DNA from 3 places in the Kribbella sp. NPDC004875 genome. Region 1 is predicted to be linked to each of the others. Evidence: riboswitches for the same ligand, from Rfam matches in the RefSeq annotation. Region 1 holds a riboswitch; each other region holds the start of a gene.
The links. A riboswitch is a leader RNA that binds a small molecule or an ion and turns the genes downstream of it on or off. The one in region 1 is predicted to bind thiamine pyrophosphate.
Positions count from the first base shown of each region.

Region 1 (4,325 bases):
AGGAGGAGCAGTACGTTCCACCAGCGTTCGGCCCAGCCCGTCACTCCGTGACCGGCCAGGAGCAGGACGCCGACGGTGGCCAGGCAGGCCAGCATCACGCCGCTGATGATGATCTCGAGGTTGGAACCGGACTTCGGCACCCACGCGAGGACGGCGAGGACCAGCGCGGCAGCGGTCAGCGACAGGACCAGTGCCGTCACGCAGCGACTCCCGCGGCCAGCAGGTCGGCGGCAAGCACCCGTCCGCGTTGTTCCTCCGCGAATCCGGCGGCCTGCGCCCGCTGCGTCACCGCAGACTGGCTGATGCCGAGTTTCACGCCGATCTCCCGCCTCGTGAGTCCTTCTGCCAGCAGGTCCGCCACCGCCCAGCCACGGTCGCTGCGCCGGCGCAGTACGGACGCCATCAGCCAGAGCACCGTTTCCACCTGCTCCGCGGTCCGGGTGTCCGATCCGACCACGTTCAGGTGGTGCGGGCTGGACTTGGCCCGGGTGACCGCCTCGCGGGCGAACACGAACGCGTCACCGCTGCCGGCCCGGGTACTGCGTGGCAGTGGCTCGACGACCGCGCCGACACCGAGCCCGACGTACCAGCTGTCGGCGCGGAGCAGCTCGACGATCACGTCGATCGTCGGACGGGCCTCGGAGAGCACGCCCTGGACCTCGTCGCCGGCGGTCCGCTCGAACTTCCGCAGCAGTCCGGTCCGCCGTGGGCGGCGGTTCAGGGAGTTCAGTAGCTCGGGTACGAGATCGCTCGTGCTTCGGCTGCCGCGCTGATCTACGGTGAGAACGAAGACCATCCCTGTACCTCCTTCCGAACGGCTTAAGGCTACAGTCTTATTCACGTAGAGTGAAGGCCAAAACCTGAATCGCTTCAGCCAACTACTCCCCGTATCCAGTCTCACAGGCAGTCGCCCTGCCGGGCCCGCTCCCGGCGACCGGCCGGGAGCGGGGATCGGCGATCAGTCGGTGATCGGCAGGTAGAGCTTCTGATCGGTGGACCTGAAGGTCTCGGACATCTCCGCGAAGCCGGCCTCGATGGCCTCGGTCGAGGTCAGCCCGTGCTCCTCGGCGTAGGCGCGGATGTCGGCGGTGATCCGCATCGAGCAGAACTTCGGGCCGCACATCGAGCAGAAGTGCGCGGTCTTCGCGGGTTCGGCGGGCAGCGTCTCGTCGTGGAAGGACCGTGCGGTGTCCGGATCCAGCGAGAGGTTGAACTGGTCCTCCCAGCGGAACTCGAACCTTGCCTTGGACAACGTGTCGTCCCAGGCCTGCGCACCCGGATGCCCCTTGGCCAGGTCCGCCGCGTGCGCGGCGATCTTGTACGTGATCACGCCGGTCTTCACGTCGTCCCGGTCCGGCAGCCCGAGGTGTTCCTTCGGCGTGACGTAGCAGAGCATCGCCGTACCCAGCCAGCCGATCTGCGCGGCGCCGATCGCCGACGTGATGTGGTCGTAGGCCGGCGCCACGTCAGTTGCCAACGGCCCCAATGTGTAGAACGGCGCCTCGCCGCAGAGCGCCTCCTCGAGCCGCACGTTCTCCGCGATCTTGTGCATCGGAACGTGTCCCGGCCCCTCGATCATCACCTGGACGTCGTGCTCCCAGGCGACCCGCGTCAACTCCCCGAGCGTTCGCAGCTCGGCGAACTGCGCCTCGTCGTTCGCGTCCGCGATGCATCCCGGCCGCAACCCGTCGCCCAGCGAGAACGTCACGTCGTACTCGCGGAGGATCTCGCACAGCTCCGCGAAATGCGTGTACAGGAAGGACTCCTGGTGGTGCGCGAGACACCACGCCGCCATGATCGACCCACCCCGCGACACGATCCCGGTGATCCGCCGCGCGGTCAGCGGCACGTACCGCAGCAGTACGCCGGCATGCACGGTCATGTAGTCGACACCCTGCTCGCACTGCTCGATCACCGTGTCGCGGTACACCTCCCACGACAGCGCGGCCGGATCGCCCTTCACCTTCTCCAGGGCCTGGTACAGCGGCACCGTCCCGATCGGCACCGGCGAGTTGCGCAGGATCCACTCCCGCGTCGCGTGGATGTTCTTCCCGGTGGACAGGTCCATCACCGTGTCCGCGCCCCACCGGGTCGCCCAGACCAGCTTCTCGACCTCTTCCTCGATCGAGCTGCTGACGGCGGAGTTGCCGATGTTCGCGTTCACCTTCACCAGGAACTTCTTCCCGATGATCATCGGCTCGCTCTCCGGGTGCCGCCGGTTCGCCGGGATCACGGCGCGGCCGCGCGCGACCTCGTCGCGAACCAGTTCCGGATCGAGTCCTTCCCGAAGGGCGACGTACCTCATCTCCTCGGTGATCACGCCGGCCCGGGCGTGCCCGAGCTGGGTCCGCGGCTCGCGGCCGGCGATCCACTCCTGCCGCAGCGCCGGCAGTCCGGCCTGGACGTCGATCCCGGCCGACGGGTCGGTATACGGACCGGACGTGTCGTAGAGGTCGAAGTGCTCGCCGTTGGTGAGGTGGACGCGCCGCGCCGGCACCCCGAGGTCCCCCCGGTAGATCTTCTCCGAGCCCGAGATCGGGCCGGTGGTGACCGCCGGACGGATCGTGCTGACATTCACCATGCTGGTGCTCCCTACGCCGGAATTACCCGGACAGGTTCGGCGGTCGGCGGCGCCGGCCAGGTGTCGAATCCCTGGGCCAGCCGCCCTCTCAGCCCACTACGGTGCGAGCTCCCGCGATCTCAAGTTGTCACCGCTACTCTATCGAGCCGGTACCTTCTAGGGATGCGCGACCTCGTGTACCCGCCCGTCATCGCCTTCGCGAAGACCGCCTTCACGGTGCTGGACCTGCAGATCCGCCGGACCGGCACCGAGCACGTCCCGCGCACCGGCGGGGCGCTGATCGCGATCAACCACATCAGCTACGTCGACTTCGTCCTCGGCGGGTACGGCGCTCTGCCGGCCAGGCGGCTCGTCCGGTTCATGGCCAAGGAGGTGCTGTTCCGCAATCGGTACTCGGGTCCGTTGATGCGCGGGATGCACCACATCCCCGTCGACCGGGACGCGGGCGCGGAGTCGTACCAGGAGGCGATCCGCTATCTCGGCGCGGGCGAGCTGGTCGGGGTGTTCCCGGAGGCGACGATCAGCCGGTCGTTCGAGCTCAAGGAGTTCAAGTCCGGCACGGTGCGGATGGCCGCGGAGGCCGGCGTGCCGGTGCTCCCGATGATCCTGTGGGGCACGCAGCGGATGTTCACCAAGGACCACCCGCGGGACTTCTCCCGGCACCGCCCGATCGCGATCAGCATCGGCGCGCCGATCACGGTGACCGCGGACGACGACCCGGCCGAGGCGACCGCGCACCTGCGGTCGACGATGGCCGGGATGCTCGACGAGACGATCCGCGGCTATCCCGAGCAGCCGGCCGGCGCCTGGTGGCTGCCGGCCGCGTACGGCGGCAGCGCGCCGACCCCGCAGGAGGCCGAGCGACTGGACCGCGAGGAGCTCGCCCGTCGCGCCGAGAAACGCGAGCAGGCGAACTGACTCCGGACCGCTCGGTCCGTTATGGCGCGGACAAGACCTTGACCCTCGACCCGGATCGAGGGTACGAAAGCACTCGTTGACTGAACAGGAACCTGGGGGGTCCCTGTACGGCGGGTCGCCATCGCGGCCCGGGTACTGAACGGCGGGGAAGGTCTTGTTCGATTCACCGGAAGAGCTACATCTGTTCGACCCAGGGGCGATGACCCCGGCGCCGCACGTGGCCGAGCACATCCCGGACGCGGGAGCGTTCTTCGTCGAGTGGGCGGTCCAGGGGCTGACCACGGAACGCGCCCGCGAGATCGAGTCCGCGGTGAACGGGCGACGGAACCAGAACGGCTGGTTCCCGCTCGAGACCCTGGACAGCATCGGCAGCAAGGGCTTCTGGCGCGGCCCGCTGACCTATCTGGCCCGGATGACGGCCGACGACCCGCAGATCCTCCAGGAGTGGGCCACGGACGGCCTGCGCGGCGAACAGATCGCCCGCATCCAGGCGACGGTCGACCACCTGCTGCACCAGCAGGGGCACGCGGCCGCGGCGACCTGGGCGGTGGCGGTCCGGCCGCGGATGTACCTCGACGCCGAGGTCCTCGGCGACCGACTGCTGGCCGCGTGGGAGTACAACCTCGGCTCGATCCGCGCCAAGGACGTGGCCAAGGCAGTCCGCCGCTGGAACCGCTAGCAGCTGGTACGACGGGCAGCCGCCAGACCGCCCGTCGTACCTCCTGGGCCTCTAGTGGAACTGCGGGATGATCAGGTACAGCCCGTAGAGCACGGCCGAACGACAGGTCCATGCGACCACTTCCCCAGGGGCGTGCGGAGGATCGGC
Region 1 covers NZ_JBIALI010000001.1:122,372-126,696, forward strand. The annotation lists gene ACFYRH_RS00600 (hypothetical protein) at 1-200, opposite strand, end outside; gene ACFYRH_RS00605 (transposase) at 197-796, opposite strand; gene thiC (phosphomethylpyrimidine synthase ThiC) at 959-2,581, opposite strand; TPP riboswitch at 2,573-2,706, opposite strand; gene ACFYRH_RS00615 (lysophospholipid acyltransferase family protein) at 2,744-3,499, shown strand; gene ACFYRH_RS00620 (hypothetical protein) at 3,699-4,178, shown strand.

Region 2 (4,325 bases), 820 kb from region 1:
CTGCAGGGACAGGTGACCGCACCGCACGCCCAGCCCCCGACGTACCGCCCCGGCACCCCGTACGGCGCCCCGTCGCAGCCCGAGCCGCACCAGCTCCCGACGTACGGCCGTGAGGAACCGGTCGCACCGCGTGACCCCCGCGCCGCTCGGGTGGTCGGCCTCGCCGCGGGGATCGCCGCCCTCTACGGGCTGCTCGTCATCTCCGTCCAGCGGGTCTCGCTGCGCGACATCTCGCAGGCGCCGGGCTCGCCGCTCAACCACCCGCTGCGCACGGACGTGATCGACGCGGTCGGTCAGCTGCTTCTGCTCGTGGTCGGTGTGGTCGCGCTGGTGATGTGGTTCCGTGACGTCCGGGCGCGGGTCCGTGCCGGTCGGCAGCTCGAGCCGGGCGAGCTGGTCGGGCTGATCCTGGTCGCGGTGTCCGCGGTGCCGATCCTGGTGTGGCTGGTCATGGTGCTGTCCACCGGTCTGGGTGCCAACGACGAGTCGGTGCACCGGCTGCCGACGGCGTACGGCTGGGGTGGCTTCGGGCTGTTGCTGCTCGCCGCCGGCCTGTTCCTCGGGTACCGCGAGCTGAAGCCCGAGGTACCGAACCCGGTTGTGCAGGGTCCGCCGGCCAAGGCTCCCTGGGAGTGAGCGCACCCGTCGTCCTGGTGCCCGGCCTGGGTCTCGGCCCGGAGTCGTACACCCGGACGGTCGAACACCTGATCACGCCGTACCACCTGGTCACCCTGCCCGGGTACGGCGAACCCGCGGGTGCCCGGGAGGACCTGCACCCACGGGCCCTCGCGGTGGCGCTGGGCGAGAAGATCCGCGAGCGGTCGGTGCTCGTCGGTCATTCGGCGAGCTGTCAGATCGTCGTCGAGGCTGCCGTCCGGTACCCCGAGTTGGCGCACGCCGTCGTCCTCGTCGCGCCGTCGGGTGACGCCCGGATGTCGAGCGTGGACCGAGCGGTGCGCTGGCTCGGGTCCGCCGTACCCGACTCGCCGAAGCTCCTGCGGGTCGTCACCCCGCAGTACGCCCGGACGACACTGCCGACCATCGCCCGGGCCGGCGAGGCCTCCCGGCAGCACGACCTTGCCGCGGTGATTTCGCAGGTCAAGGCGCCGGTGCTGATTGTCCGCGGGCGGCATGACCTGCTCTCGACAGCGGAGTGGGTCGATCGGCTCGCGACGCTCAGCCACGGCGAGGCCCGCACCCTCGACACCGGCGCCCACATGCCGATCGTCACCAACGGCCCCGAAGTGGCGACTCTCATAGAACGAGCAGCCACTCTTCCGGAAAGTCGCTGACGCGTTAGAGTTAACGCGTCAAACCTCTGCGGGAGCTCGCACCGAGTAGCGCGGGCTGAGAGGGCGACAGCTGGGTCGCCGACCGCCTGAACCTGACCGGGTAATGCCGGCGTAGGGAGTGGGTCACTCATGACCAGTACTGCTGTCCGTTCTGCGAGCACCACCGAGGCGCCGCTCGTCCTCACCACCGACGCGCCGCGGACGCTCGGGTTCTTCGACCAGTTCACGCTGTGGGGGAACTTCGGGATCTCGCTGTTCGGTCCGGTCACCGGTGCGCTGGTGGCGGCGTACACGGGCTCGCTGTGGCAGGGTCTGCTCGCGGTCGTGGTCGGTTGTGGGATCGGTGCGCTCGTGCTCGGCGGTGCGGCCGTGTTCGGCTCGCAGACCGGGGCGCCGGCGATGGCCTGTCTGCGCGGGCTGTTCGGCCGCCGCGGCTCGATGGCGCCGACCGTGCTGAACATCGCGCAGAACGTCGGTTGGGCGACGATGGAGATCATCGTGATCTCGCAGGCCGCGGTCGCGGTGACGAGCGAGCGCTGGCGCTGGGTGTTCGTCGTACTCGCGGGCATCATCGCGACGACGATGGCGGTCCGGCCGCTCGGCAGCGTGAAGATCCTGCGGAAGTTCATGGTCTGGCTGGTGCTGCTCGCGTCGATCTACCTGTTCGTCCAGGTGCTCAGCAAGCCGGCGCACACGCTGCCCCAGGACAACGTGTTCGGCTTCTGGCCGGCGGTCGACCTCGCCGCGGCCGGTGTGGTGTCGTTCGCCCCACTAGCTGCCGACTACACGCGCCACTCGCGCACTAATAAGGCTGCTTTCGGCGGCTCCGCACTCGGCTATGGCCTGGCCGCGATCGGGTACTACGCCCTCGGTGTCGTCGCCGTCGCAACGCTGCAGACCAACAGCGATGACGTGATCACCGCGCTGGTCACGCTGCCAGCCGGCGCGATCGCACTGTTCGTGCTGCTGGTGGATGAGGTCGACGAGGCGTACGCGAACGTCTACTCGACCACGATGGCCGCCCACAACCTGATCGGCCACGTCGACCGGCGGTGGATCTCCGTCGCGATCGGTGTGATCGCCACCGGTATCGCGCTGTTCATTGACCTCGGCAACTACACGCAGTTCCTGTACCTGATCGGCTCGGTCTTCATCCCGTTGTTCGCGGTCGCGATCGCGGACTTCTTCATCGTGAGCAAGATGAAGTGGGACGTCTCCGATACGGCGAAGTTCCGCTGGCAGCCGACGCTCGCGTGGCTGATCGGTTTCGCGGCGTACCAGCTGGTCAATCCGGGCACCGTCAGTGGATGGTCGCCGTTCTGGACCGACATCCAGCAAGGGCTGTTCAACCACCAGCCGGTGCCGACCTGGCTCGGTGCGACCTACACGTCGATCATCGTCTCGATGGTGGCTGCTGTACTGCTCGGCCGGATCGGTCGGCGGCCGGCTGCCTGAGCAGCCCCAGCGCGACCGTTGGGAACACCAACACTGACAGCAATCCGGCGCAGACCAGCGCGGCGGCGGTGACCGGTGTCATCAGGCCGGTCAGTACGCCGATCTGCGTCGCCGTGACGATGAACGGAAGCGAGGTCGCCTGCAGCAAGGCCGTTGCGGCAGTCGCCCGGGATCCCAGCCTCCGCACCGCGAGGTATGCCGGTGCTCCGCGGACGACGAGCAGTGCCAGCAGGAAGAGCGGCACGCGGATGAGCGCCGTCGGGTCGCTGAACAGACCGCGAAGGTCCAGACGCAGTCCACTGGTCACGAAGAACACCGGAATCAGGAAGCCGTAGCCCAACGCTTCAAGCTTGATCCGAAAGCGCGGATGCGACGCGGTGTCGCGATCCACCAGTCCGATCACCGCACCGGCCAGGAACGCGCCCAGGATCGTCTCCAGACCGAACTGCTCGGCCAGCGCCACGAACGCGACCATCAGGACCACTGCGGCCCGGACCCGGATCTCCGCCGTCGTGTCCTGTAGTCGCAGCAGCACTCCGCCGAGTCGCTGCGACTGTCCGGCGGTGGCGACGACCAGTCCGGTGACGACGACCAGCAGTGCGAACAGTCCGACCATCACCAGCCGTTCACCCGCGCTGCCGCCTTCAGTCGAGAACACCAGCGACAGCACCAGTACGGCGGCGAAGTCAGCGACCGACGCGGCGGCAATCGCGAACTGCCCGACGCTGCTCTCCGACTGGCCGGCGTCCTTGAGCACCGGAACCACCAGCCCGAGTGACGTCGCCGACAACGTCACTGCGAGCAGGAACGGGCTGTGCACCCACCCGGCTGCGGACAGGCCGAGTCCGGCGAGTGAACCGAGCAGCAGCGTCACGACGTACCCGAGGACCGCCAGTCGCAGCACCTGGCCGCGGAGCTGGTGGACGTCGATCTCCAGGCCGGCCAGGAACAGCAGGAAGGCGAGGCCCAGCAGCGCGACGATCTGTACGGGCAGGTCCACAGTGACCAGTCCGAGCCCGTGCGGCCCGGCCACGATCCCGGCCACGATCTCCAGTACGACGGCAGGCACGCGGAGTCGCGGTGCGAGCCCGAGCAGCAGCGGTGCGAGCAGCGCGATCAGCGTGACCGCGAACAGATTGGCGAACTCAACGTGCGGCATACCGGGTCAGTGCCACCGCTGCGGCCGGACGTTACGCGTCAACTGCGGGGAAAGCCGCGGAACGCCTCCATCAGACCGTTGCGAGTCTGCGCGGACAGGTGCTGCGGGTCGACCTGACCGACCTCGGCGATGGTACGGCGGATCTGTTCGACGTAGATCTCGCAGCCGTCGCAGAGTGCGAGGTGTTCGACGAACCGCTGCTCGGTCTCCGGATCCAGCGCCTGCTCGAGGTACGCGGTGACCAGTTCAACCAGCTCGGCGCACGTCATGAGCCAGCTCCTGCGAAGTAGTGCTCCAGCCGGCCGCGGACGGTCGCCCGGGCGCGGTGCAGCAGGACCCGTTGGTTGGCCATCGAGATCTCCAGCAAGTCACACACGTCCTCGGCGTCGTGGCCGTCGATGTCCCGGAGCGTCAAGACC
Region 2 covers NZ_JBIALI010000001.1:938,041-942,365, reverse strand. The annotation lists gene ACFYRH_RS04485 (hypothetical protein) at 1-636, shown strand, start outside; gene ACFYRH_RS04480 (alpha/beta fold hydrolase) at 633-1,292, shown strand; TPP riboswitch at 1,311-1,427, shown strand; gene ACFYRH_RS04475 (purine-cytosine permease family protein) at 1,422-2,747, shown strand; gene ACFYRH_RS04470 (cation:proton antiporter) at 2,686-3,906, opposite strand; gene ACFYRH_RS04465 (anti-sigma factor family protein) at 3,945-4,175, opposite strand; gene ACFYRH_RS04460 (RNA polymerase sigma factor) at 4,172-4,325, opposite strand, start outside.
Region 2: it holds a riboswitch for thiamine pyrophosphate, as region 1 does, so the genes downstream of both, ACFYRH_RS04475 (purine-cytosine permease family protein) here and thiC (phosphomethylpyrimidine synthase ThiC) in region 1, are expected to answer to the same signal.

Region 3 (4,325 bases), 160 kb from region 1:
CGGAGATCGCCACCCACTGTCCGTGCCCGGTCACGACGTGGCTGTAACCGTTGCCCGGAGCAACACCTTCGGCCGGTGGATACCGCAGCTCGCTCATGCCCCAGATATACCGCGGACCGGGGTTGAGAAACCGCTTTCCAGCGGGAGAAGATACCGGTGTGGGACGGACGCCGAAGGACTCGATCACGATTGCCGACGTCGCGCGGGCGGCGGAGGTGTCGCGGGCGACCGTGTCCCGGGTGATGAACGGGCGGCTCAGCGTCGCCCCTGAGATCGTCGCCCGGGTGCGCGCCGCCGCGGACCGGCTGAACTACCGGCCGAGCGACCTGGCGCGCAGCCTGTCCCTCGGGCGGACGGACATGGTCGCGCTGGTCGTCCCGGACCTCGGCAACCCGCTGTTCCAGCAGATCCTCCGCGGCATCACGAACGCCTCCGCCGCGGCCGGGTACCAGGTGCTGGTCGCCGAGACCGACGAGGACCCGAGCGCCGAGGCGGCGATCGCGATCGAGGCGCGGCGGCGCTGTGACGCGCTGATCATGGTCTCGCCGCGGCTGGACGAGGAGCGGCTGCGCGAGCTGCTGCCGCAGGTGCAACCGGTGATCCTGGTCAATCGCCAGGGCCCGCCGGAGGTCTCGTCGGTGGTGGTCGACTACGGCCGCGGCGTCCGGATCGTCGTCGACCACCTGGTCGGGCTGGGACATCGTCGGCTCGCGTTCCTGTCCGGCCCGGCGGCGAGCGCCTCGAACGCGCTCCGGCTGCAGGCCCTCGAGGTCGCCGAGCGGGAGATCCCGGGGCTCGACCTGGTCCGGCTGGAGTGCGGCCGCTCGATCGAGGACGGGTACGCCGCGGTGGAGCGGGTGCTCGAGTCGCAGGCCACCGCGGTGGTCGCGTTCAACGACCTGGTCGCGTTCGGGTTGCTGGCCAGGCTCAACGAGGTCGGGGTCGCCGTACCGGCCGATCTCTCGGTGACCGGGATGGACGACATCGGGCTGGCCCGGTTCGCCGTACCGTCGCTGACCACGGTGCGGGTCCCGCAGAAGGATCTCGGGGAGCTGGCGTGGCAGCGGTTGCACGCGTCGATCGGGGCGCCGAGCGGCGTGGCGGACGACGTACCCGAGTTGCGGCTGGCGGTGCGGGCGAGCACCGGGCCGGTGCCTCAGGAGCCACGGTTGCAAGGAGAACGTCCGGCCGGTCAGGTCGGCTGGCAGCAGCAGGGGGACATCTGCGCGCTCGAGAGCGACGCGGGGCTGCTCGCGCGGTACGAGTTCGGCCGGCGGATGCCGCAGGTGCATGCCCCGCGGCCGTACCTGCATCCCGTCCGCACACTCGGCGGCCATCCACTGACCGAGGTCAGCCCGGTCGACCACCGGCACCACTACGGCGTCTCGCTCGCGGTCGCGCAGGTCAACGGCACCTCGCACTGGGGTGGCCGGACCTACGTCCGCGGACAAGGCCCGGCGCTGCTCACGAATCACGGTCAGCAACGCAGCCGCGGCGTCACGATCGAGGACGGCCGCACGCTCAACGACGACATCACCTGGTACGACGAGCAGGGCCGGCCGCAGCTCGTCGAACGCCGGCGCCTCACGGGCGACCTGGCCTCCGGCGGCTGGCGACTCGACTGGCGCAGCGTCCTGACCGCCCGCTACGGCTCGATCCGCATCGAGAGTCCCGCGACGAACGGCCGCGCGGGAGCGGCGTACGGCGGACTCTTCTGGCGACTGCCGTCCGCCGAGACGACCGTGCTGACCGACCACGGCGAGGGTCTGGACGCCGCGTTCGGTTCGACCAGCCCGTGGCTCGCCTTCGTCCAAGGCGACGTCACGCTGCTGCTGATGCAGCACGACGACGTACGGCCGTGGTTCCTGCGGACCGGTGAGTACGTCGGTGCGTGCCCGGCGCTCGCATGGGACGAGCCGTTGGTGCTGCAGCCGAATCAGGAACTGCAGCTCTCGCTGACCGCCCTGCTGCTGGATCGGGCGGTCGACGCGGCGGAGGCTAAAACGCTGGCAGGCCAGTTGTAGGCGAGGACGCCAGCGCGGACTGCCAGCGCCGTGGCACCCGACCGGCGAGTCGGGCGTTCCGGCCCGCGGAGACCGCGTCGCGCATCGCGGCGGCCATCAGCGCGGGCTTCTCCGCGCGGGTCACCGGGGTCGCGAGCATGACCGCGGCACACCCGAGCTCCATGGCCAGCGCGGCGTCACTCGCCGTACCGATGCCGGCGTCGACGATCACCGGGACATTCGCGGCCTCGGCGATCAGCGCGATGTTGTGCGGGTTGCGGATGCCGAGCGCGGAACCGATGGGTGCGGCCAACGGCATCACGGCGGCACAGCCGGCCTGCTCGAGCCGGCGGGCCAGGATCGGGTCGTCGTTCGTGTACGGCAGCACGGTGAAACCGTCGGCCACCAAGGCGTCCACCGCGTCCAGCAGCTCGACCGGGTCAGGCAGCAGCAGGTGGTCGTCGGCGACCACCTCGACCTTGATCAGGTCGGTCTCCAGCGCCTCCCGCGCGAGCTTCGCGGTCAGCACGGCCTCGGCGGCGGTGTGGCAGCCGGCCGTGTTCGGCAGCACGTCGATGCTGTGTTTCTTCAGCACGTCGAGCACGGAGCCCTCGTGGCCGGTGCCGAGCCGGCGCATCGCGACCGTGGTCAACTGGGTGCCGGAGGCAATCAACGCCTCCTCCATCACTTCCAGGTTGGCCGAACCGCCGGTCCCCATGATCAGGCGGGACGTGTACGTGCGGCCGCCGAGCTCCAGTGGGTCGTCCATCTCAGCCTCCCTGCGTCGCGCTGACGATCTCGACCCGGTCGCCGGGCCGCAGCGTGGTCTGCGCCCACTCGGCCTTGGTCAGCACGTTCTGGTTCACCGCGACCGCGATGCCGGTGACGCGATCGGAGTACTCCGCGATCAGCTCGGCCACCGACCTGCCGCTCGGCACGTCGACCGCCGTACCGTTCACCCAGACGGATTCCACGCTTCCTCCCTACGCCGGAATTACCCGATTCAGGTTCAGCGGTCGGTGACGGCGTAGTCACCCTCTCAGCCCACTCCCTGCGAGCTCCCGCGGACGTGTCGACTATAGCGCCTGACGAATCAGGGGCAGGACCTGCTCCCGTACTGCGGGCGCGAGGTGGACGTCGTACTCAGAGGTGATCCAGTGCAGCGCGGCGAGCTCGGCGGCCGGTTGCGGGACGTCGTCCAGGTCGGTGGTGTAGACCGTCATCCGCATCTGCTGGTCCTCGAGCGCGGCCCGGTTCTCGACCGTCGCCAGCAGCCGCGGGTTGTACGGCGTGACGCCGAGCTCCTCCCGCAACTCGCGGGTCAGTGTTTCCAGTGGTGCCTCACCCGGCTCGGGTTTCCCGCCCGGGAGGTAGAACACGTCCGGCGCCGCCTGCTTGCTCACGACGAGCAGACGTCCGTCCTGCACGACAGCGGCCGCCACCACGATCAGTACATCGTTCGTCACGCAGTCGATCCTGTCATCATCGTGACGAGATCCCTGCGGGAGGAATGTCGTGGCTGCTGGCAGGCGAGTCGCCATCTCGGACGTGGCCGCTCGGGCCGGCGTCAGTCCGACGACGGTCTCGCACGTGTTGTCGGGGCGGCGGCCGGTGTCGGAGGCGACGCGGGCCAGGGTGCGGTCGGTGATGGACGAGCTCGGGTGGGCGCCGAACGAGGTCGCGCGCAGTCTGCGGACCCAGCGGACCCGGACGATCGCGCTGATCGTGCCGGACATCACCAACCCGTTCTACCCGTCGGTCGCGCGCGGGCTGCTCGACGTCGTCAGTGAACCCGGGTACCAGGTGCTGATCGGGAACACCGACGGCGAGCCGCGAGCCGAGCGGGACCTGGTGGCGCGGATGGTCACCCGCAGCGTCGACGCGATGGTGTTCGCCGGGTACTACAGCAAGGCCGCCGACGTCGCGCCCGCCGTCGCCGCCGGGATCCCGGTCGTGCTGATGGGTGGCCGCAAGGCGGCGCCGGGGATCGACGTGCTGTCGTCCGACGACCTCGCCGCGGGCGAACTCGCGACCCGCTACCTGATCGAACGCGGCTATCGGCGGATCGGGTTCATCACCGGTCCGGCCGGCGACGGCCCGCCTGCCGATCGTGTGCTCGGCTACCGCCGCGCACTCGGCAGCGCCCCGCGCGGGCTGATCGTCCGCGAGGAGTTCTCCCGAGCCGGCGGTACGGCGGGAATGCGCAAACTGCTCGACCTCGCGCACCCTCCCCGCGCCGTCCTGTGCACCAACGACATGGTCGCGATCGGTGCGCTCGACGCCGTCCGGGACCGCGGTCTGCGGGTCCCGGACGACGTCGCC
Region 3 covers NZ_JBIALI010000001.1:283,899-288,223, reverse strand. The annotation lists gene ACFYRH_RS01385 (RidA family protein) at 1-97, opposite strand, end outside; gene ACFYRH_RS01380 (DUF6807 family protein) at 159-2,024, shown strand; gene ACFYRH_RS01375 (thiazole synthase) at 1,999-2,772, opposite strand; gene thiS (sulfur carrier protein ThiS) at 2,774-2,977, opposite strand; TPP riboswitch at 2,967-3,078, opposite strand; gene ACFYRH_RS01365 (NUDIX domain-containing protein) at 3,080-3,469, opposite strand; gene ACFYRH_RS01360 (LacI family DNA-binding transcriptional regulator) at 3,519-4,325, shown strand, end outside.
Region 3: it holds a riboswitch for thiamine pyrophosphate, as region 1 does, so the genes downstream of both, thiS (sulfur carrier protein ThiS) here and thiC (phosphomethylpyrimidine synthase ThiC) in region 1, are expected to answer to the same signal.